DNA from 4 places in the Shewanella sp. BJSY2023SW005 genome. Region 3 is predicted to be linked to each of the others. Evidence: predicted binding sites of a transcription regulator. Region 3 holds the regulator's gene; each other region holds the start of a gene.
What was found. Region 3 encodes sigma-54, which starts transcription at its own class of promoters, with help from an activator protein. Its sites were predicted from a motif close to GTTGGCACGNNNNTNGNNT; they were not measured.
Positions count from the first base shown of each region.

Region 1: the regulator sigma-54 is predicted to act here: its motif matches at 3,410-3,428, upstream of fliE (flagellar hook-basal body complex protein FliE).
Region 2: the regulator sigma-54 is predicted to act here: its motif matches at 3,397-3,415, upstream of ACMHXI_RS17095 (flagellar hook-length control protein FliK).
Region 4: the regulator sigma-54 is predicted to act here: its motif matches at 3,470-3,488, upstream of ACMHXI_RS15920 (YccF domain-containing protein).

Region 1 is NZ_JBKORJ010000053.1:291,168-297,068, reverse strand. Features, by position in the region: gene ACMHXI_RS17140 (sigma-54 dependent transcriptional regulator) at 1-832, shown strand, start outside; gene ACMHXI_RS17135 (sensor histidine kinase) at 912-1,976, shown strand; gene ACMHXI_RS17130 (sigma-54-dependent transcriptional regulator) at 1,973-3,304, shown strand; gene fliE (flagellar hook-basal body complex protein FliE) at 3,482-3,814, shown strand; gene fliF (flagellar basal-body MS-ring/collar protein FliF) at 3,856-5,565, shown strand; gene fliG (flagellar motor switch protein FliG) at 5,558-5,901, shown strand, end outside.
Region 2 is NZ_JBKORJ010000053.1:284,125-290,025, forward strand. Features, by position in the region: gene fliN (flagellar motor switch protein FliN) at 1-142, opposite strand, end outside; gene fliM (flagellar motor switch protein FliM) at 154-1,182, opposite strand; gene fliL (flagellar basal body-associated protein FliL) at 1,209-1,733, opposite strand; gene ACMHXI_RS17095 (flagellar hook-length control protein FliK) at 1,800-3,323, opposite strand; gene fliJ (flagellar export protein FliJ) at 3,471-3,920, opposite strand; gene fliI (flagellar protein export ATPase FliI) at 4,047-5,387, opposite strand; gene fliH (flagellar assembly protein FliH) at 5,356-5,901, opposite strand, start outside.
Region 3 is NZ_JBKORJ010000023.1:29,532-35,432, forward strand. Features, by position in the region: gene rapZ (RNase adapter RapZ) at 1-419, opposite strand, end outside; gene ptsN (PTS IIA-like nitrogen regulatory protein PtsN) at 416-859, opposite strand; gene hpf (ribosome hibernation promoting factor) at 862-1,149, opposite strand; gene ACMHXI_RS06305 (RNA polymerase factor sigma-54) at 1,181-2,644, opposite strand; gene lptB (LPS export ABC transporter ATP-binding protein) at 2,740-3,468, opposite strand; gene lptA (lipopolysaccharide transport periplasmic protein LptA) at 3,465-3,998, opposite strand; gene lptC (LPS export ABC transporter periplasmic protein LptC) at 3,985-4,545, opposite strand; gene kdsC (3-deoxy-manno-octulosonate-8-phosphatase KdsC) at 4,542-5,093, opposite strand; gene ACMHXI_RS06330 (KpsF/GutQ family sugar-phosphate isomerase) at 5,093-5,901, opposite strand, start outside.
Region 4 is NZ_JBKORJ010000053.1:15,858-21,758, reverse strand. Features, by position in the region: gene ACMHXI_RS15935 (substrate-binding periplasmic protein) at 315-1,079, shown strand; gene ACMHXI_RS15930 (DUF2817 domain-containing protein) at 1,132-2,160, shown strand; gene ACMHXI_RS15925 (alpha/beta fold hydrolase) at 2,153-2,929, shown strand; gene ACMHXI_RS15920 (YccF domain-containing protein) at 2,995-3,402, opposite strand; gene ACMHXI_RS15915 (1-aminocyclopropane-1-carboxylate deaminase/D-cysteine desulfhydrase) at 3,750-4,688, shown strand; gene ACMHXI_RS15910 (hypothetical protein) at 4,690-4,926, opposite strand; gene ACMHXI_RS15905 (hypothetical protein) at 5,242-5,415, opposite strand.

The sequences.
Region 1 (5,901 bases), on a different contig from region 3:
TGAACTGTTTGGCCATGAGAAAGGCTCCTTTACCGGTGCTATCAGTGCCCGTAAGGGACGTTTTGAGCTGGCCGAAGGCGGCACCCTGTTCCTCGATGAGATAGGTGATATGCCGCTGCAGATGCAGGTCAAGCTGCTGCGGGTGCTGCAGGAAAGAGTATTTGAACGTGTGGGTGGCAATAAGGCGATTACCGCCGATGTGCGAGTGGTAGCTGCGACCCACAGAGATCTGGAAACCATGATTGAAGGCGGTGAATTCCGCGAAGATCTCTTCTATCGCCTCAATGTGTTCCCCATCGAAATGCCACCTCTGTGTGAGCGTCGGGATGATATTCCGCTGTTGCTGCAGGAGTTGGTCAGTCGGGTATTCAACGAAGGCAAGGGACGGGTGCGTTTTACCCAACGCGCCATTGACTCTCTCAAGGAACACGCCTGGTCGGGCAATGTCCGCGAGCTGTCCAATCTGGTAGAAAGGTTGACTATCCTCTATCCGGGCGGCCTGGTCGATGTTAACGACCTTCCGGTCAAGTATCGTCATATCGATGTGCCCGAGTATTCGGTCGAGGTCAGTGAAGAGCAACTGGAGCGTGATGCCTTGGCATCGATCTTCAATGACGAAGAGCCGGTCGATCTGCCAGAGACCCGTTTTCCCAGTGAGCTGCCTCCGGAAGGGGTCAATCTCAAGGATCTCTTGGCCGAATTGGAAATCGACATGATACGTCAGGCGCTGGATCAGCAGGACAACGTCGTTGCCCGCGCCGCTGAAATGCTGGGTATTCGCCGCACCACCTTGGTGGAGAAAATGCGCAAATACGGCATGAGTAAAGACTAAGCTACTGATAATTTAGATTTTTAAATTGGCATAAACTCTGCATTAACCCTGTCAGCATCGTATTTTTGACGGGGTTAATATGTCAGCAAGCCCACTGGCTCAGCTCGAAACCATCTCTCATCATGGCCGCGAATGGATCCCGGTAAGGGAAGCCGCCAATATGTCCAATCGTATGGAGCATATTCTGCAGGCCATGCCTTCGGGCGTCGTTATCCTCAATGGTGACGGCTTGGTCAGTGAAGCCAACCCGGTTGCCGAATCTTTGTTGGGTGTTCCTCTGGTTGGCCAGCGCTGGCTGACTATCATCAATCGCGCCTTTGCGCCGCAAAAAGACGATGGTCATGAAGTCTCCCTGCGTAATGGCCGCCGGGTGAAGCTGGCGATTACGCCTCTGACCCCGGAGCAGGGGCAGCTGATTATGCTGACCGATCTCACCGAAACCCGACTGTTGCAGCAAAACCTTTCCCACCTTGAACGCTTGTCTGCGCTCGGGAAAATGGTCGCCACTCTGGCGCATCAAATACGCACTCCTCTGTCTGCCGCTTTACTCTATGCCGCCAACTTGGGCAGTCCAAGGCTGGATGCCGGCTCCAGAGAGCGTTTTCAGGGCAAATTACTCGACCGGCTTTCCGAGCTGGAGCAGCAGGTCAATGATATGTTGTTGATTGCCAAAGGTAAGCAAGAGGAAGCCTGCGATAGAGTGCCGTTCTCGACGGTGCTGGAAAAAGTCATGGCCAACTGTGAGCCCATCGCTGCCAGGCAAAATGTTGAATTGAGCCTGCAAATTGAAGGCGATAGCGAGATGCAGGTCAATCTTCATGGCTTGAGTTCTGCCATCAATAATCTGGTGATCAATAGCCTGGAAGCCGGCGCCACAAGAGTCATTTTGCGCCTGAGCTGCGATCAGGCACTGCGCCTCGATGTGATAGATAACGGCAAGGGCCTGGACAGCAAGATGCAAAAGCAGGTGCTGGAGCCTTTTTTCACCACCAAGCGTCAGGGCACAGGGCTTGGGCTGGCGGTGGTGCAGTCAGTGGTGCGCAGCCACGGCGGCAAATTGGACCTCAGCTGTAAGCTGGGTGCAGGTTGTACCGTCACGCTGACATTCCCGTTAACGACAGACTCTCAAGGAGGCGTGGCATGAGCGAAGCAAAAATTTTGTTGGTGGAAGACGATGCCGCGCTTCGGGAAGCACTGCTCGATACCTTGCTGCTCGCCAGTTATGAGTGCGTCGATGTCGCCAGCGCCGAAGAAGCGATAACCGCTTTGAAAGGTAATCGTTTTGATATGGTGATAAGCGATGTGCAGATGGAAGGTATCGGCGGTATGGGGCTGCTGGATTATCTGCGTCAGCAACATCCGCAGCTGCCGATCCTGTTGATGACAGCCTATGCCACCATCGACAATGCCGTCAGCGCAATCAAGCTGGGGGCCGTGGATTATCTCGCCAAGCCGTTTGCCCCTCAGGTATTGCTCAATCAGGTGAGTCGCTATTTACGCCCCAAGGTGGTTAGCGGCGGCCCAGTGGTGGCCGATGAAAAGAGCCTGGCCTTGCTGGCACTGGCGCAGCGGGTGGCCGCCTCTGAAGCCTCTGTGATGATAAGTGGCCCCAGCGGTTCGGGTAAAGAAGTGCTGGCTCGCTACATTCATCAGCACAGCCAAAGGCCTGACGGGCCTTTTGTGGCGATTAATTGCGCCGCCATCCCGGAAAATATGCTGGAAGCCACCTTGTTTGGCTACGAGAAAGGCGCCTTTACCGGAGCTTATCAGGCCTGTCCCGGAAAGTTTGAACAGGCTCATGGCGGCACCCTGTTGCTCGATGAAATTTCCGAGATGGAGCTGGCATTGCAGGCCAAGCTGCTGCGGGTACTGCAGGAGCGCGAGGTTGAACGTTTGGGGGGGCGCAAGACCATCAAGCTCGATGTCCGGGTGCTGGCAACCTCCAACCGGGATCTGAAAGAGATGGTGGCCAAGGGCGAGTTTCGCGAAGACCTTTATTACAGGATCAATGTGTTTCCGCTTGCCTGGCCGGCACTGAACCAAAGACCGGCGGATATCATCCCGTTGGCCAAACATCTGTTGGCGCGTCACGCTGAAAACGCGGCGATTAACCCGGTTCCAGTTCTCAGCGATGCTGCAGTGCGGCGTTTGTTGGCCCACCGCTGGCCGGGGAATGTCCGTGAGCTGGATAACGTGATCCAGCGGGCGTTGATCTTGAGTCAAGGGCAGATAGAAGCGGGCGATATTATTATCGATTTGCAGGATGTTGCTTTGGGAGATACCACAGCCCCGGAAACACCGGAGGCGCTTGGTGATGAGCTCAAGGCTCAGGAGCATGTGATTATTCTCGAGACTCTGGCCCAGTGTCAGGGCAGTCGCAAACTGGTGGCCGAGAAATTGGGGATCAGTGCCCGCACTCTCAGATACAAGATGGCGCGCATGCGCGAGATGGGCATAGAGGTGCCCGCCTGAGTCATCTCCAAAGCGGCCGTCAGGCCGCTTTCCAATTCCAGTGTTTTGCCTCAGGCCCTGGGTGAATTCAGGGCGTTTACCTAGCTTAACTTTGACTATTCCATTTTTGGCAAACTAATTGCATAGAGTCTGGTAACCCAGATTTTTCGTCAATTCGCTGACGACAGGAGTGAGAAGATGCAAATAGGTGCCAATTCTTTATTGCAAGAAATGCAATCACTTAAAGGTGAAATTGCCCCAACGGGATTTCAGTCTTCGCCTGTACGCCAGGTGGGCAATACCACAGGAACTGACTTCGGCCAATTACTGGCCCAGGCCGTAGGCAATGTCAGTGAGTTGCAAAGCACATCATCCAATCTGGCCACCCGGCTGGAGATGGGCGACACCACAGTGTCTCTGTCTGACACTGTCATTGCCCGCGAGAAAGCCAGCGTCGCATTCGAGGCCACAGTGCAGGTGCGCAACAAGCTGGTCGAAGCCTACAAAGAGATTATGAGCATGCCTGTTTAAGGCCTGCTTGCATCACAGATCCCGGATAACAGGAACGCACCGTGAGCACAGAATTAGTAGCAGGATCCAATGTTTCCGCCGGTGGAACAACGCTGGAAGGGGTCCAACAGGAAAACAAGTCGGGTGTATTGGGCTCCCTCGGGGGAGTGGATATGCTGCGGCAGATCACCATGATCCTGGCATTGGCTATCTGTCTGGCTCTGGCGGTATTTGTGATGATCTGGGCCCAGGAGCCAGAATATCGGCCACTGGGCAAAATGGATACCCAGGAGATGGTGCAGGTACTCGATGTACTGGATAAGAACCGGGTACCGTACAAGATTGAAGTCGATGTGATCACTGTACCTGAAGACAAGTATCAGGACGTGAAGATGATGCTGAGCCGCGCCGGCATAGATTCCAGCGCCGAGGCCAAGGATTATCTGAGCCAGGATTCCGGCTTTGGTGTCAGTCAGCGGATGGAACAGGCCAGGCTGAAGCAGAGTCAGGAGATGAACCTGGCGCGGGCGATTGAAGAGCTCAATAGTGTCAGCCGTGCCAAGGTGATCCTGGCGCTGCCGAAGGAAAATGTGTTCGCCCGCAATCGCGCCAAACCCAGTGCCACTGTGGTGGTCAATACCCGTAGGGGCGGTTTGGGGCAGGAAGAGGTTGATGCGATAGTCGATATCGTTGCCTCAGCGGTTCATGGCATGGAACCCAGCCGGGTTACAGTGACAGACTCCAACGGCCGCTTGCTGAACTCAGGCAGTCAGGATGGGGTATCTGCCCGCGCCAGACGCGAGCTTGAGCTGGTGCAGCAAAAAGAAAACGAATACCGCACCAAGATTGACTCGATTCTGATGCCGATCCTCGGTCCGGAAAACTTCACATCCCAGGTGGATGTCAGCATGGACTTCACCGCGGTCGAGCAAACTGCCAAGCGTTTCAATCCGGATCTGCCATCACTCCGCAGTGAAATGACAGTGGAAAACAACAGCGTTGGTGGCAGCAGTGGCGGCATCCCCGGAGCCCTTTCCAATCAGCCGCCGATGGAGTCCAATATTCCTGAAAACGCTGCCGATGCTACAGAAAGCAGCAGTGTTACTTCAGGCAACAGCCATAGGGAAGCGACCCGTAACTTTGAGCTGGATACCACCATCAGCCATACCCGTCAGCAGATAGGTGTAGTACGCCGGGTCAGTGTCTCAGTGGCGGTCGACTACAAGGCAGGTGCTGCCGGTGAAAATGGTCAGGTCGCCAGAGTGCCTCGCACAGGTGAAGAGATGGCCAATATCCGTCGCTTGCTGGAAGGCGCCGTTGGCTTCAACAGCCAAAGGGGTGACATGATAGAAGTGGTGACTGTGCCCTTTATGGATCAACTGGTTGAAGACCTGCCTGAGCCACCTCTGTGGGAGCAGCCCTGGTTCTGGCGGGCGATGAAACTCGGCATAGGTGCCTTGGTGATTTTGGTGCTTATCCTGTTCGTGGTGCGTCCCATGCTCAAGCGCCTCATCTACCCCGATGGCCAGAATATGCCGGATGAACCTGCGCTGGGGCATGAGCTGGCAGATATTGAAGATCAGTACGCTGCCGACACCCTGGGCATGCTCAACCGCCCTGAAAGTGAATACAGCTATGCCGATGACGGTTCGATTCTGATACCGGATCTGCACAAAGATGATGATATGATTAAGGCCATACGTGCTCTGGTGGCCAATGAACCTGAACTGTCCACCCAAGTGGTGAAGAACTGGTTGCAAGAAGATGCCTGAAAAAAAAGCGGATAAACCAGCCGAGAGCGGCTTCGACGTCAAGAATCTCAACGGGATTGAGAAGACCGCCATTTTGTTGCTGAGTCTCAGTGAAGCCGATGCGGCCTCTATTCTCAAACACTTGGAACCCAAACAGGTTCAAAAGGTGGGTATGGCCATGGCGGCCATGCAGGAGTTCGGCCAGGAGAAGGTGGTTGCGGTTCACAAGCTGTTTCTGGATGATATCCAGAAATACTCCTCCATAGGCTTTAACAGCGAAGAGTTTGTGCGTAAGGCACTGACTACTGCATTGGGTGAAGACAAGGCCGGTAACCTTATCGAGCAGATTGTCATGGG
Region 2 (5,901 bases), on a different contig from region 3:
AAATGGTATCCAGTTTGGCGGCTTCCTCTTCAGACAAGGGTTTGGCATCGCTCTTGAGCTCATCCAAATCAACCGCCTTGGCCTCCTCTTCAGCCTGCTCGGCCATGGCGGCAGCCCAATCGTCCATCTCTTCAGTACTCATTCTTTATCACCTTATATATCCGAGATATCCTTGGATTTACCCTTGCGGGTTACCAGCTGCAGTTCGGTCTTGACCGTTTCCGGACGCGGGATCTTGTCGCAGATCTTCAGCGCCAGGTTTTCCTTGACTCTCCCCAACTTACATCTGTAAGTAGGCAAGTCCTCAATCTTCATCACTATATGCTCAGGCAACTCAACCGGGATCACATCACCGGCCTTGAACTCCATTACTTCCCTGAGAGTCATCTCTTTTTCAAGCAGACGTGCATCCAGCCCCACTTCGACATCCATGATCTCGTCTTTCAGCGCCTGAGACCAGCGCATATCGGTATCTTGCTTGTCGCTTTGAACCCCGGCATCCAGCAGTTCCCGGATGGGTTCGATCATAGAATAGGGCATGGTAATGTGAAAATCGCCACCGCCGCCGTCCACTTCAATATGGAAAGAGTTGACCACAACCACTTCGGTCGGGCTGACAATGTTGGCCATCGCCGGGTTAACTTCTGAGTCCAGATAGTCGAATTCGACATCCATCACAGGCGCCCAGGCATCTTTGTAATCTTCAAAGATAATCTTCAGCAACAGCTGTACTATGCGCCGCTCTGTCGGGGTAAATTCCCGCCCTTCGATCTTGGCATGAAAGCGGCCATCGCCACCAAAGAAGTTATCCACCAGAATAAACACCAATCTGGCTTCCATGGTAATCAGTGCCGTCCCCTTGAGTGGACTGAAGCGCACCATATTCAAACTGGTGGGCACAAACAGAGTGTGCACATACTCACCAAACTTGAGCATTTGCACGCCGTTAATGGAGACTTCGGCTGCCCGGCGCATCATGTTGAACATGCTGATCCGCAGGTGACGGGCAAAGCGCTCGTTGACAATTTCCAGGGTCGGCATCCGGCCACGGACGATACGATCCTGTGAAGAAAAGTCATAGGATTGGGCGTCGTGTCCCGACTCCTGGGCATCCTCTTCTTCGACGTCGTCCACGCCATGAAGCAGCGCATCAATTTCGTCTTGGCTTAATAAATCACTCACGATATTGCCTTCGCCTCTTGTCCCTGTTACTGCATCACAAAGCCGGTGAACAGCACTTTCTCAACGACTTTACGGCCGGTAACCGGTTGCAGTGTGTTTTGTACATTGAGCAGCGCCAACTGTCTGAGCTCATCCTTGCCCGCCTGGCTGCTGAGCTTTTCAACATCGGCACCGCTGAAAGTGGTCAGCAGTGCATCTTCAATCAAGGGAATATGCTTCTTGAGAGTGACATCGTCATCACTGCCACGCACCATGAGCTGTACCTTTATCTCCACCAGCCTGGAACGGTTGGCCCCCGGCAGATTGAACAGAAATGGTCTGGGCATGGCCACATAGAAGGCTTCCCTGCTGTTATTGGCCTGAGCTTCTTCGGTTACCTGCTCACCTTCGGCCGCATCGACCGCAGTATCATCTGAACCGCCCAGGAAAAACCACAAGCCAGCACCGACCAGCAGCAACACCACCAAACCAATGCCGCCGAAGATAAAGAGTTTCTTTTTGCTTTTGGGCGCCGGTGCCTCTTGCAGCTCAAGCTCTTCTTGCTCTGCCATTCTCTACCCTTTCCCTTAATCAACCGCAATGCCCGCGGAAAAATACCATCCCTATAGGTTACCTGCTCAGGCGTAATAATCTATACCCGAGCCATAACTTGTTGTGTGATTTGTGCTTTGTGCCGTTTCTTCGGCGGAAATTTCACCATTGGTGCCCTCTTGGGCAAAGCCACCGCCATTGCCACCTTGCTGCTCGCCTTGCTCCCGACCACCTTGAGAGATGTGGCTATCGGCCAGGTTCATTCCCTGCTCCTGCAGCATTTCTCTCAATCTGGGCATGGCCTGTTCCAGCATATCCCGGGTTTGTGGTTGGGTGACATGGAACTGCACCTGAGTCTGATCACCATGCACCTGAACCCTGACCATCATGGCTCCAAGCTCTGGTGGGTCGAGACGAATTTCAGCCTGCTGCACACCATTACTGACCATGGTAATCAACTGCTGCCGCATCACGGGGGCAAAACGCTGCACCATATCGGCGGTTTGCAGTGATTGCTCCATTCCCTGCCTCAATGACAGTTGATATTGGGCCATCTCTCCCCTTTGGGGAGGCTGCAATCCTTGTTGATGCAGCTGTTGCTGGAATGGGCTGATATCTGTCTGGGTTGATGCCGCATCGCCCTTGAGCGCCTGATGTATGGCGTCACTCACAGGGCTTCGTACCTCGGCAGCAGTCTGAGTACCTTTCACCTCAGCCTTGAGTAAGCTGGCGAGAACATCCTTGGCTGCAGCTTTGTCACTCTTGCCGTCAGCGCCAACAGACATTGCCGCCGCGGCCACCGCAGCACCCAAGTTGCCGGCAGTATCTGTCTTGGCCTTATCGGCAATTGCGCTTTGCGCCAAGATCTTGTCACTCTTTTCCTCAGCGGCATTGAGCACAGCTTCACGAACCACTGCAGCCATACCATCCTGAGTCGCCGCCTTACGCGCTGACTTATCAGCATCCGGCCAACCCATTTGTTGCTCTCCTTCCTGAGACTTGGCCTTTTCCGCTGTTGCAGCCGCCTTGTCGAGAGCCAGCAAAGGAGCATCTATAGTTTCATCCTCTGCTTTGCTATCGCCTTTGCTTGCCGCTTTCTCATCAGTATCGGCCAGTTTGGCACTGTCTTCTTCACTCTCGTCGCCTTCGTCAGCGGCAATCACCTCTGCGCCTTCCAGACTATCTGTCACTACCATGCCAAGCTCGGCACTCCCCTGCTTGAGGTTTTCCAAGAGCTTCATCTGCTCTTCGGGAGACATGGCCTTGATCTCATCTTCTTTGAGCCCGGTGAGAGCGGCAATCTGTTTCAGCAGGCTCACCTCATCCACTTCGGTGACTATGGTGCCGTCTTCAGACGGCAATTTCTTGCCCATGGCTATTTGCCCCAGAATAAGCGAGACATCGACGGCCTGCTCAGCTTGGGCACCTTCCCTGATAAGACTGCCAGCGGTAAATCCCGGCTTGGCGCCTTGCGAGTCGAACGAAAACTTAGCCTGCGCCTGTTGATAAGCGGCGAAAAAAGCTTCGTTATCAGTAGATTGTAGTGCATCTGTGGCGGCGACTCCCTTGCCGCCCGCATTGCCGATCAGGATATTGGATAACTGCTGCATGCCTTCCTCCAGCACCTAGGCCCTCAATAGATAAAGATAGGCCGAGTCAAAATTAATGTCTCTGTCTCAAACAAAGCAAAATTCACGCCAATAAAAAATATAGAATGAATATTAAGGAATTGTCCGGGAATGGATGTCGGAATGGGCTCAATGGTTGAGCTTGCGACGGAAAAACTGCTGGGAAGCAAACTCATCGATGAGTTTCTGCTCCTGTTTGGCGGCTTTGGCTTCGGCCTGCAGGGCTTTTTTCTCCAACAACATCTCCACCGCCTTACGTTTTTGCTGCTTCTCCAGCCAATGTTGCTGTCTATAGCCCCGCTGCTTATCGGCCTCGGCGACCACGGCAAGTTGTTGCCCTATGGCATCATCTACCTGACGCACAAATCGATGAAACTGCTGGTAATAGGAGGCGCCAATGCTCTGCCCCTGCTGGGCATCGAGTTGCTTCATATAGTCGAGACGGTATTCCTGCAGCGCCTGCAGCTGAGACTTACGCCTCTGGCATTCCATTTGCGCGGCTTTAAGCTGCAGTGCTGCCTGCTCTTCGGCTTCGACCGCCAGTTTCAACACTGTGTGCAAAGGATCGGATTTAGCCATCTGTAGTATTATTCCTTAAAATTGCCTGCCTTGCGGGCCTTAACCCGGCGCTCTATTGAGATCAGGCTACCCCCCTATTGTCACTGAATTTTTTATCGAGCACGCAAACTCCTGCACTGAATTGCATTACACCTTACATTGGGCAGCAAGCTGCCCCAACATCTGCTGGCAATCGCTGAAACTAATGGCATCGCGCATCCCCTGCCGCAAAAAGGCGTTCATGGCGGGTTGCAGGCGTATGGCGTTGTCGATACGCGGATCCGAGCCTTGGGAATAGGCACCAATGGAGATCAGATCCCGGTTTTGCTGATAGAGCGAATAAACCTGCTTGACGCGCCGCATCGCTTCCAGGTGCGCCTCGCTGATCACCATAGGTGCCACCCGACTGATGGAAGCTTCAATGTCTATCGCCGGATAATGCCCTGAGTCGGCCAAGGCCCGTGACAACACTATGTGACCGTCCAAAATGGCCCGCGAGGCATCGGCAATGGGATCTTGCTGATCGTCCCCTTCGGTAAGCACAGTATAGAAGGCTGTGATCGAGCCCTGACCTTCACCACCATTACCGGCGCGCTCCACCAAACGGGGCAACTTGGCAAATACTGAAGGCGGATACCCTTTGGTTGCCGGCGGCTCACCGACCGCCAGGGCGATTTCCCGCTGTGCCTGGGCATAACGGGTCAGGCTATCCATCAACAGCAGGACGTCATAGCCGAGATCGCGAAAATACTCGGCTATCCGAGTCGAGGTTTCGCAGGCACGAAGGCGCATCAAAGGGGAGGTATCGGCCGGGGCGGCTATGACCACAGAGCGGGCCCGCCCCTCTGCGCCCAGGATCTCTTCGATAAACTCTTTCACCTCCCGGCCACGCTCCCCCACCAGGCCAACCACAATAATGTCGGCCGTGGTGCCGCGGGTCATCATGCCAAGGAGCACACTCTTACCCACGCCGGAGCCGGCAAAGAGCCCCATACGCTGGCCCTTGCCCACGGTAAGCATGGCGTTGATGGCTCTGACGCCTACATCGAGCGGTTCGGTAATCGCCCGTCTGGCCAAGGGATTGATTGCCGGGCTATGGCGCGAGGCTTGTTCGTCTGTGTGCAGGGCGCCCATACCATCGAGTGGCTGGCCATTACCGTCCAGCACCCGACCAAGAAGACTCAAACCGACGCTGAGCCCGGTTTGCTCACCGAGCGGCATCACTTTGGCTCCGGGCAGCACGCCCCTGAGTTCTTCCACCGGCATCAGATACAATAGCTCATCGTCGAAACCTATCACCTCGGCAATAAGCTTACCCGCCATGGTATCTATGGCACAGAGACTGCCGACCGGCGCCCGGCAACCACTGGCTTCCAGCGTCAGGCCAACCACCCGCACCAACTGGCCACTGGCAACCGCTTGAAACGGCGCCTGCTTTTCGGCCAAGTGTTTGAGTTCACTCAGCAGTTGGCTTCGGCGCTGCTGCATCATGAGTGTCTCCTTCGCTGGGCTGTTCGCCCTCTTGGCTTGCGGTCTCGGCCTTGTCGGTCACAGCGGCTGTTTGTTCATCTGCAAGCGTTTGCTCCTGCTCGCTGTCCTGTGGCGGCGGGCTTGGCCTATCGTCTATTGCGGCCTGCTGCTGGGCGGCCTTTTTCGCCAACATGGATTGTTCGGCTTCAAGATTGGCAAACACCCCTTCCAAACGGGGTTCCAGACGCATATCCACTTGCGAGCGTTGGCTGTCCACCACACAATCGCCACGATTGAGGCCGGGATCGGCTTCCAGTGTCCAGCGGTTACGTGTCAGTTGCTCTTCACCGTAGAGCTCGCTGACCAAAGCCATATCTTCCGGGTGCAAACGCAGATTCACTTTCTGCTCTTTGAGTGGCAGGGCATCTATCCCTTGCCTGAGCGCAGCCAGTATATGTTCCGGGTGGGTCTTCAGCTCATGGGCTATGAGGTTGCGCGCCAAAGTGCCGACCAAGGTCAGTAGCGATTCTTC
Region 3 (5,901 bases):
TTCAGCGCCGAGGTGTCTATGTAGTGATCCACCAGTTTCGACATGGGTTCCAGCAGCTTGCCTTCGAGCTTGATGGCATCCTGTAGTGAGACTTTGCTCTTGGACAGGGGGTGCAGTCTGCGGGTTTCGCTGTAGCGCTTCAGCAGCACTTTATCGGAGGCGTTGAGGAAGAAGCTGGTCAGTTGGGTGTTTTCCGGCAAGGCCGCCAACTGTTGTTCCAGCACCTTTTCCTGATCCGGCATATTGCGCACATCTATGCTGATGGCGACCAGATCATTGCTGCCACGGAGGTTTTCCAACAGGCTGCCAATCATGGGCAGGGGGAGATTATCCACACAGTAGTAACCCAGGTCTTCGAGTACCCTGAGGGCAACGGATTTTCCGGAACCGGAGCGGCCTGAGACTATGGCGAGTTTCATCCTGTGATCACCTGATAGAGTTCTGTTTCGTCGCTGGATTTTCGCAACTGCTTGAGTATCGCCTTATCGCTGAGCTTTTCAGCCATGGCGGATAGGGTACTCAGGTGTTGCTGACATTGATCTGCGGGCACCAGGAGGGCGAACAGTATGTCCACCGGCTGGTTGTCTATGGCATCGAAGGCGATAGGCTCTTCGCATTTGACCAGCACGGCAATCGGCTCTGTAATGTCCGGTAGTCTGCCATGCGGAATCGCAATACCATTACCTATACCTGTGCTCCCCATCTTTTCGCGGGCCAAAAGGCTTTCAAAAATCGCTTGAGAGGAAAGGGTGGGGTACTGGGCGCTAGCGAGATCGCTAATCAGCTCCAGTACCTTTTTCTTACTGCCCGGAGTGGCACAGGTAGTGCACTCCGGCCGCAGGATGGTACTCAGTTCCATCGTTAGTGTTTTGTCAGCTTTTCTTTGTGTTTAATGACCTGACGATCCAATTTATCAATCAGAACGTCGATGGCGGCATACATGTCGGCATGTTCAGAAGTTGCATAGACTTCGCCGCCTGTGAGGTGGATCTTGGCTTCGGCTATCTGTTGCAGTTTTTGTACATTGAGCACAACGTGCACATTATTGATCTGTTCGAAATGGCGTTCAAGTTTAGAAAACTTACTTTCCACGTAGTCACGCAGTGAGTCGGTGATCTCGATATGATGTCCTGTCAGGTTGATTTGCATAGAAAGATTCCTCCAATTTCCAACTGTGGATTTATAAACTCTTACGCTGGTTCGACGGTGGTATCATCATAGCCTCGCGATACTTGGCTATGGTGCGTCTTGCAACGTTGATTCCCTGTTCTGCCAGAAGTTGCGCCATCTTGCTGTCGCTCAAAGGCTTCTTCTGGTTTTCCGCTGCCACGAGCTTCTTGATAAAAGCCCTGATCGCCGTGGAAGAGCATTCTCCGCCATCTTCGGTGCCGACATGGCTGGAGAAGAAGTACTTCAATTCAAATATTCCCCTAGGGGTATGCATATACTTTTGAGTGGTGACCCTGGAGATGGTCGATTCATGCATCTCGACCGCCTCGGCAATATCGTTGAGCACCATGGGTTTCATGGCCTCTTCACCATATTCAAAAAATCCCTGCTGGAACTGCACTATACAGTTGGCCACCTTGAGCAGGGTGTCGTTGCGGCTCTCCAGGCTCTTGATAAACCATTTGGCTTCCTGAAGATGACCACGAATAAACTGGCTGTCTGATTGACTGCGGGCGCTACGGGCCATGGCAGCATACTGCTGATTGATCCCGAGTTTGGGCATACAGTCCGGGTTGAGTTCTACTACCCAGCGGCCGTTTTTCTTCCAGACACTGACATCAGGGATCACATATTCCTCGTCCATCGGCTGCACCAGCAAGCCGGGGCGGGGATTGAGACTCTGGATAAGGTTGATGGCGTCACGCAGTTGATCTTCCTTGAGCTTGGTCTTGCGCATCAGGGTGCGGAAGTCACGGGCGGCAATGAGATCCAGATGTTCGTCAATCAACAAGCGGGCGTCGGCCAGATGTGGGGTGTCGGTGTTGAACTGTTGCAACTGGATCAGCAGGCATTCGCGCAGATCTCTGGAGGCGATGCCGACAGGGTCAAAGTGCTGGATCCGCTTGAGTACTGCCTCGACTTCATCGAGCTCAATCTCAGGGTTGCCCATGGCTTCGAGGATCTCCTCTGTGCTCTGGGTCAGATAGCCCTGCTCGTCGATGGCATCAATAATGGCGGTGGCAATGGCGTCGTCGGTATCGGAAAACGGGGTCAGGTTCTTCTGCCATTCCAGATGTTCATAGAGACCTTCGCTGGTTTCACCCTGGAAGGGCATATCATCTTCACGGCCCATGGCCGGCCCTGAGGCGCTGGCGGCGGTAAAGACTTCGTCCCAGGTGGTATCCATAGGCAGCTCATCCGGCATAGACTCATTGTTCAATGCCTCTGAGGTTTCTACCGTGGAACCATCTTCCTGCTTGGCGCTCAACTCGCCGGCGTCGTTTTCCTTGTGGTTGTCGTCGATAGCGTCATCCTGGTTGTCCTCGGCCATTTCCAACAGAGGGTTGGCTTCCAAGGCTTCCTGGATTTCCTGCTGCAGCTCAAGGGACGACAGTTGCAGCAGGCGAATAGCCTGTTGCAACTGAGGTGTCATGGTCAACTGTTGACCCAGTTTGAGCTGGAGTGACGCTTTCATTATACCGCTAATCCCTACTCGTTATTTTTCAAGGAAAAAATTCAATAATAACAAACTATAATACCCGGAATTGCCACCGGATGACATGATCCTAACTATAGCCTGAATTGTTCGCCTAAGTACACAGCACGCACTTGCTGGTTGTCCAAGATTTCAGCGGGTGTGCCCTCGGCGATCAACTGCCCATGGCTGACTATGTAGGCTCGCTCACAAACGTCGAGTGTTTCGCGAACATTGTGGTCTGTGATCAGCACCCCCAAACCGCGGGACTTAAGCTGTTCGATGATTTTCTTGATATCGATAACTGAGATGGGATCCACACCGGCGAACGGCTCATCCAGCAAAATGAACTGTGGATTGGCGGCCAATGCCCGGGCGATTTCCACCCGGCGGCGTTCGCCGCCGGAGAGGGACATCCCCAGGCTGTCACGTATGTGGGTAATATGGAATTCTTCCAGCAACTGTTCGAGTTGTTCCTCGCGCTCGTCGCTGTTGAGTTCTTTGCGGGTTTGCAGCACGGCCATGATGTTGTCATGCACCGACAGCTTGCGGAAAATACTGGCTTCCTGTGGCAGGTAGCCTATGCCTTTACGGGCTCGCAGGTGCATGGGATCCAGGGTCAGCTCGTCGTCGTCAATGAAGATACGGCCCTTGTCACTCTGTACCAGCCCAACCACCATGTAGAAGGTGGTGGTCTTGCCAGCCCCGTTGGGGCCCAGCAGCCCCACGATTTGGCCGGTATTGACCGACAGGCTGACGTCTTTGACGACGTTGCGTTTCTTGTAACTCTTTGCCAGATTCTGTGCCGTCAGGGTGCTGGTCATTGCGGCTCCTGCTGCTGTTCTTTCTTGTTGAGATCCTGATAGTTTTCCGGCTGGATAACAGTGGTTACCCTGTCTTGGCCTTTGCCGCTGCTTTCCGCTTCCAGCTGCTGCTTGTTGATGTCGTAGACTATCTTCTCGGCGGTTACTTCGCTGCCGTCTTGTTCTACTTTGGCCTGGCCCAGCAGGGTCATGATACGACTGTCTATGTTGTAGTGGATCTCTTTGGCCTTGGCACTGGCCAGACGGCCGTCTTCCAGTTTCTGGGTATAGGTAGCGGGTGAGCCCTTGGCCACCAGGATCCGCTCGCCACTCTTGTCTTCTGTGTAAGCCGTGAGTTCATCGGCCAGCAGTTTCAAACTGCCCTGGGTGACTGTGACAGGCCCGCCGTATACCACACGCTTGTTTTTGATATCGGCAAACTGATTGGCGGCGCTGATCTCCACTTTTTGCAGCAGATCTTCTTCAATGGCCACTGCCGACAGGCTTGTGATGCACAAGAGGGCACCGATAAAAAGCTTACTTGGTTTCATAGGTTCCTTTCACCTGACTGGTCAGCTTCACTTGCTGAGCATTGAGATCGGCGTACAGGCCGGATCCCTTGATATTAAAGTCTTTGCCTTCGATCAGGATCTCGCGATCTGAGGTCATGATCATGGTGTCCAGATCCAGCTCCACATAACTGGTTTTCAGGCTCTGGATCGGTTCATTGGGGCTAATGGCGTCGATGATAACATTATTTTCAAGTACAACTCGGTTACTCTTGCGATTGAGCCTGCCCTCGTTGGCAGACAGACGCCACTGTGCCTCGCCCTTGTCCGGATAGACCAGATAAACCGGTTGGTTGAAGAAGGTCTTTTCACTGGCTTCATAATGTTCCATGTGCGCTGCGGCGACCCTACTGGCGACATTGCCCTGCTCATCAAAGTTGACCGAGCGCAGGTCATCGGCGACAAAGTCAGGCCGCACCACATCCACAGGCGCCTCACTCTGTTGAGCGTTACGCTTGTTCTGCACCTGCCAGTAAAGGATAAGTGCAGTGGAGAAAAACAAAATAATGGCCAGGGTGACCCTATTCATATACTCATTCCGTGGGCATTTTCAAATTTGTCCTGACTGAGCAGGATAAGATCCGCCAGCTCCCGGAGTGCACCATGGCCGCCGGCAATCTGAGTGACCATGTGGCAGTGCTGCCTTACCCAAGGATGGCCATCGGCTACGCAAACCGCCAGCCCAACTTGCTTCATCACCGGCAAGTCGACAATGTCGTCACCTATATAGGCCACTTGTTCAGGCTCGAGGTCATAGTGATTAAGCAGCGCCTCATAGGGCTCCAGCTTGTTGTCTATGCCTTGATAAATCTTGTCTACCCCCAGGGCCGTCATGCGGTTTTCGACTATCTGGGACTTGCGGCCGGTGATCACCGCCACCTGAATGCCGCAGGACAGCAGCGAGCGCACCCCATAGCCATCGCGGGTATGGAAGGCCTTCAGCTCTTCGCCGCTGTTGCTCATATAGATGCGGCCATCGGAGAAGACACCGTCGACATCACAGATAAGCAGTTTGATTTTGGCGGCTCTTTGCCAGTTATCTTCGCTTATGGGCCCGTAAAAACCTTGATGACTCATCAGATAACCCCCGCCTTGACCATATCCAGCATATTGAGTGCTCCAATCGGCTCATTGGCGCCATTGATGACAATAAGACCGTTGATGTCATTCTCGTCCATCACCTTCAGCGCCTGCGCCGCGAGGATATTGTCACCACTGGTGATGCAATCACGGGTCATGACGTCGCTGATTTTTGTAGTACGCAGGTTGACTCCGGCGTCTATGACACGTCTCAAATCACCATCGGTGAAGATACCCACGAGTTGCTTCTGCTGATTGACCACGGCGGTCATACCCAGGCCCTTCTTGGAGATCTCATAGAGGGCGTCGGTTATACAGATATCTTCTGTGACCAGCGGCAGTTCTTCGCCTTTGTGCATTACATCACTGACCTTGAGCAGCAGCTTGCGTCCTAAAGCGCCGCCGGGATGCGACAGGGCAAAGTCATCTTTGGTAAAGCCCTTGGCTTGCAGTAGCGCGACCGCCAGGGCATCACCCATCACCAGGGTGGCCGTGGTACTGGAGGTCGGCGCCAGCCCCAAGGGGCAGGCTTCTTCTGGCACCTTGATGCACAGATGCAGTTGTGCCAGCTTGGCCATGGTGGATTCGGGCTTGCCTGTCATGGAGATCATAGGGATCCCCTGGCGCTTGATGACGGGCATCAGGGTCAGAATTTCGCTGGACTCTCCCGAGTTGGAGATAGCCAATACGATATCGTTTTCACTCAACACCCCAAGGTCGCCGTGGCTGGCTTCGCCCGGGTGAACGAAGAATGCCGGGGTGCCCGTGCTGGCGAGGGTGGCAGAAATCTTGTTGCCTATATGGC
Region 4 (5,901 bases), on a different contig from region 3:
TGGTTATTTGTCTATCATAGTGATGGGAGAGGGGCTTTGACAGCTGTTAATATCGATTGGCTCCATCGTTGATTTAGATGGATTTTTTGTGATGATTGCCGCGGTTTTTACCTCTTGCTTTAGCTATCTTGTCTGAATCGACTTTTCTCACATTTTCATCCTGCATCACGCTTTGGGTAAAAGTGTGCTGAGGGCGATACTTTTATCTTCCTGGCAGCGCTTATTAGAGCCTGTGGCTGACTGACATCGACAAGCTATACTCTGTTAACTTCCTGAATGCTTATGGGACTGGCCTTGGCAAACGGAGTGATACTATGGCAAGAACCTCAATCACCTTTTTCGGCCGGCCCGCGCTGTTCGTTCTCCTGTTGTTACTTTATAGTGGCAGCCCTGTGGCTCGAGCCGACACTCTGCAACTGAGCTCGCTTAATTGGCCACCCTACACTGGTCAGATGCTGGAACAACAGGGGGCTTGTGTTGCCGTGGTCAAGGCAGCACTCGCTGCCATGGGCCATGACCTCAAAGTCAATTTCTACCCCTGGAGCCGGGCGGTTAAATTGGCAGACATGCCTGGTTCACCCTATCTTGGTTACTTTCCCGAGTATTATCACCAAAGCGATAAGTTTATCTTTTCAAAGCCCTTTGGCTTCAGTCAATTGGCACTGGTGGAGCAATCCCAGCGGCCTGTGAGCTGGCAACAGTTGCAGGACTTGCAGCGTTACAATCTCGGAGTGGTAAAGGGCTATGTTAATACCGAGAGCTTGGACCGGGCCATGGACTCAGGCCGGCAACCCTTCGAGCTGGCCAATTCCGATGAACAAAACCTTCGCAAATTGGCGGCCGCCAGAATTGATGCCGTGGTGATCGACGCCAATGTTTATCGTTACCTGCTGCGGCAAAAGGGGATGGAGGAGTTGGAAGGCAAGCTTAAACTGAATCGGCAATTGCTGGCCAGCAAGGGCTTGCTGGTGGCTTTTCGAAATTCCGAAGAGGGGCAACGTTGGCGGGATATTTTCGACCAGGGATTGGCCCGAATTGATGCCAAGAGCATATTGGAGCAACACTTAAAGTATCATTGAGTTGTCATCCAAAGCGGCTAAATTGAGCACTTTACCCCAGATGGACGGGTCTGTGACAGAAAGTGCCTATGAGCTTGAACTGCTTGCCGAACTGGAGCATAAATACCAGCAACATTTGAACGCCAGGTCTTTGGCCCAAGTCGGCTTTGCCGGTAAGTCGCTCGATGTGCGGGCGCTGGAGCTGGGGAACCCAAATGCCAGGGTGCCCACAGTGCTGTTCGTCGGCGGTGTTCACGGGGTAGAGCGTATCGGCAGCCAGGTGATACTGGCGCTTCTTGGCAGCTTGTTGACCCGCTGCAGTTGGGATAAACATCTGCAGCTGATGTTAACTCAGATACGGCTGGCGTTTGTACCTGTGTTGAATCCCATCGGCCTTATCAGGGGAACCCGTGCCAATGGCAATGGGGTCGATTTGATGCGCAATGCTCCCATAGATGCCCGCGGCTCAGTGACTTTTATGGTCGGCGGTCAACGGCTTTCCCGCCATCTTCCCTGGTATCGGGGCCGCAGCAATCAATTGGAAGCCGAGACCCGGGCGATTATTGACTACAGTAATGAACTTATAGCCCGCGGCAGCAGCTTGATTGTGCTCGATGCTCACTCAGGTTTTGGCCTGGTGGACCATATCTGGTTTCCCTTTGCCTGTAAGGATACGCCTTTTGCCCGCCTGGGGGAGGTGTATCATCTAAAGCAGTTGTTCGAAATGAGCTACCCCCATCATTGTCACTATCATATTGCGCCCCAAAGCCGCTTCTATCGCACCCACGGTGATATTTGGGATTATTTGGTCAGTTGTAACCCCCAAGTGCCTTTCCTGCCCTTAACGCTGGAAATGGGCTCCTGGGCCTGGGTCAAAAAGAACCCCAGGCAATTGCTGCGTTTCTCCGGTTATTTCAACCCTCAAAAGCAGCACAGGCTGCAGCGTATTTTACGGCGCCACTTTACCCTGATGCAGTTCTTGCTCGATGTGGGGTATGCTCAGGTACTGGAGCAACTGCCTGAACTTCATCGGCATCACCTGGATTATCAGGCACGAAACTTTTGGTATCCACAAGCGGCGGAGAAACCAAGTCATGACTGAGCAGCAAACCTGGGTGATGATCCGCGGCTTGATGCGTGATAAACGTCATTGGCAGGCCTTTGCCGATAATCTGCTGGCGGCGGGGTTTCGGGTGGAGCTCATCGATCTGCCGGGAAATGGCGATAGGGTGGCGGATACCAGTCCCTGGGATATTCAGGATTATGCCGACTTTGTTGCAGATGAAATGTTACGGCGCAAGGTGGGTAAATGCCGAATATTGGCTATCTCCATGGGCGCCATGGTGGCCATGACACTTGCCGGGAAAAATGACACTGAAGCCGGCCGCCAAAAGGGATTTCAGCTTGAGGGGCTGTTATTGCTCAACAGCAGCGCCGCCGATCTTTCGCCTTGGTATCAGAGATTTCGGCTGCAAGCCCTGCTACGAGCCTTGTGCTCCAGAGTCAAAGGCGAGGGCATTCAATGGCGCGAGGCGACGATTCTAGCGCTTACCAGCCTTGCTCATGCCAAAGACAAGTCTCTGTGCCGTTTCTGGAGCCAACTGGCGCTTGAGGCCAAAACCACACTCGCCAATGGCCTGCGACAAATTGTTGCCTCGGCCCGCTTTCGCTCCCCGGCTAAGCTGTGGGTGCCGGCAACCATTGTTTATGGCTGTGATGATCACCTGGTTTCGCCCAAGTGCAGCGTTCGCCTGGCGGCCAAATATCGGCAAAAGCCGATTCCTTTTTGCCGCTGCGGGCATGATGTGGCGCTGGATAGGCCTGAGTTATTGCTGGAGTTGGTGCAGCGTTTGAGTCGACAAATGCCCTAGACTTGTTTGGGTAAAGCCGGAGCCCAGGTCGAAAACGAGTCAGATATCCGACCTGGGCTTTGTGATTAATGAGAGGCAACCACTGTCTTGCCTATGGGCGTTAAAGAAAGCAAGGCCAGTTTTAGGTGCTGAATGCCAAAAGGTATGCCTATGATGGTGACAAAGCAGGCCAGGGCGTGGGTTAGGTGGCCTATCGCCAGCCAAATCCCGAACAGCAGGAACCAGATAATGTTGCCGATCATACCCAGGGCGCCGGTGCCCAAGTCTTCGCGGCCAGAGAGCCTGTCGCGGCTGATATGTTCCTGACCGAAGGGCCAGAATGCCAGTTCACCTATGACAAAGCAGGCGCGGCCGAATGGGATACCTATGATACTGATAAAACAGAGCAAGCCGACAAACCACCAGGCCAGCCCCATGACAAAGCCGCCAAGAATAAACCAGGCAATATTAAAAATAAGACGCAAAATAGCCATTGAGTGCTCCTTTAAATGGCGGATCAGCCACACAGTTTTGCTGTAAAGCTTGGGATATTTCGATTAATAGCTAGAAGCGTGCCATAATTATAACATGTTGAATAATATTGGATATTGCCATTTCTGAGCCTAGGCAGATGGCGGCGATTGGTGATTTATACCAATAAGTAGCGATAATCATCACAGAGTGGAGCCGCAAAGGATTAGCCTCCAAGCCATCACTTAGTCGGCATAAAGCCAACGGGTGCCTGTGAGGATTTGTGGCCTGAATCCTGTCCTCCTTGGCGGCAAACACATACAATAGCCATCCCTTGCACACCTTAGCCTTGAAATATATCGCCAGTGCCATGTCTTTAGCCGATTTCAAACTGGATAAAACCCCAGTTCAAGCCTTTGAGTTTCGAGGTCATCAGCTGTTTATCAAGCGCGATGATCTGCTTCATCCCAGTTTCAGTGGTAATAAGGCGCGCAAGTTCCGTTATTTCCTCGACCACGACTTTCCCGGTATCAAGCGCCTGATAGGTTATGGCTCGGCCCAGGCCAACTCACTCTACTCTATGGCGGCGCTGGCCAAACTCAAAGGTTGGCAGCTGGACTTTTATGTGGATCACCTGCCGGAATGGTTGCAGCGGCAACCCCTGGGTAACTATCGCGCCGCGTTGGAATTGGGCGCACGGGTGATTGCTGTAAAGAATACGCCCAAGGCCGAGTTGATGACCGGCATGACCCTGGAGGACTTTGTCAGGCAGCATATTGTGCCTGAGTGTGAGCACAGCCTGTTTGTTCCTGAAGGGGGCCGCTGTAGTTATGCCGAATACGGCGTGGCTCAGTTGGGCGCCGAGATTTTACAGTGGCAGCAGCAACAGGCTGCCCATAACCTCAAGCTGTTTTTGCCATCGGGGACAGGTACAACAGCACTGTTTCTACAGAAGTATTTTTGTGAGCAACAGGCTGATATTGAAGTGCTGACTTGCGCCGTGGTCGGCGGAGACAGTTACCTCAAGACCCAGTTGCTTGAGTTATCGCCCGATGAGGCATTGCATCCAACTATTGTTACACCCGAACGCAAGTATCATTTTGGCAAGTGTTACCCCGAGTTTTACCAACTTTGGCAAGAGCTGGAGCAAAGCGGTATCCGCTTTGAGCTCTTGTATGATCCGCTCGGCTGGCAAGTGTTGCTCGACTTCTTGCGACGTGAGGGCCGCAGCCAGGTATTGTATCTGCATCAGGGGGGGCTCCTTGGCAATGAGTCCATGCTTCCCAGATACAGGCGTAAATACGGCTGATTCAGACCAGCTGGTTACGCTTGAGGATCTTATGAGTGCGCTCAGCCAAGCGTTGCAAGGATTTGAGATCGGCAAGCCCAGGCACCTCGTCATCGAGACGGGATTCCCAAAAGCATACCTCGGTGTCCAACATCTCCAGCATTTTCTTGGAGCAACCCAGGCATTTCCCGCCGCATAGGCTGGCTTCCGGCAAATTTAGCGGAATACAGCGCCGGATCTCGTTCAGCAATGAGCGCATCGCTTCCGTGGTATTTGGTTTAATGGAGCCGGGTTTAGTCGCTCTGCTTTTAGTGGCTGTGATGGATTGATTCAAGACAACACCGACAGATAAGTTTGTTAAGCATAAGCTTAATTCAAGTGGAAGGCTTGGATAATGATCTGGCGCTTGATTTACCTGTTTATCGCCATTTGGTCAGGCTGCTTCCCGGGATCACGGGAAAAGGCCTTGACCAAATGTGATGTTCTACCCGATTGCTGCTGGATAACAGTCCAATCTGCCTGAGCGCTCGATACAGTGAGAGGATAGGGGTATCGAGTGGGTATTTCGACAGTCTTACTTATTGGCGCTCAGCAACCACTTCATAAACTTGAGGGTTTCTGTACGCTTTGAGAAGGTTTGCTTCTTCTTGCCTTTGCTGTCGGTAAAGGCGATTGAGTTTTTGTTGATGGAAATTGAATCTACAGGAAAACTTACTGCGATTTCATGTCCGTTTACTTTGTATGACATAGGCCACACTCCTTATTTTCTGTTAGCGCCGATATTGGCGTATACAATCTTAACTATAGAAAATCCTTAGCATTTATTGCGAAAGATGCGTTGGTTGACTATTGAATGTACCCAGTTTGTCAGCCTTTATCAAGCCCCCGACAGACTGAAGTGCAAAAAGACACTCCGGGTGTCAGTAGAACATCAGACCATCGCCGCAGCACAGAGTTCACCACAGCTGTGTGACATTTCAATTAAACTCAGGAATTGTTAACTGAACGGATTTACTTAAGCGGCCTGGAGCGAGATGGGGCGAGCTGAGGGTACCTTAATATCGCCGGCAATTATATCGACAGTTGGCTATAAGTCAAGCAGTATAAATACTGAGCCGATATATCCGGAACTACATGTTTCTGCTAGTCTTTTTTGTTGAAGGTGCCAATAACTCCCTGGCGCATTCTGGCTTGAACACAGCTTGAAGTGCTTACAGCGGATGGATTGGTACTT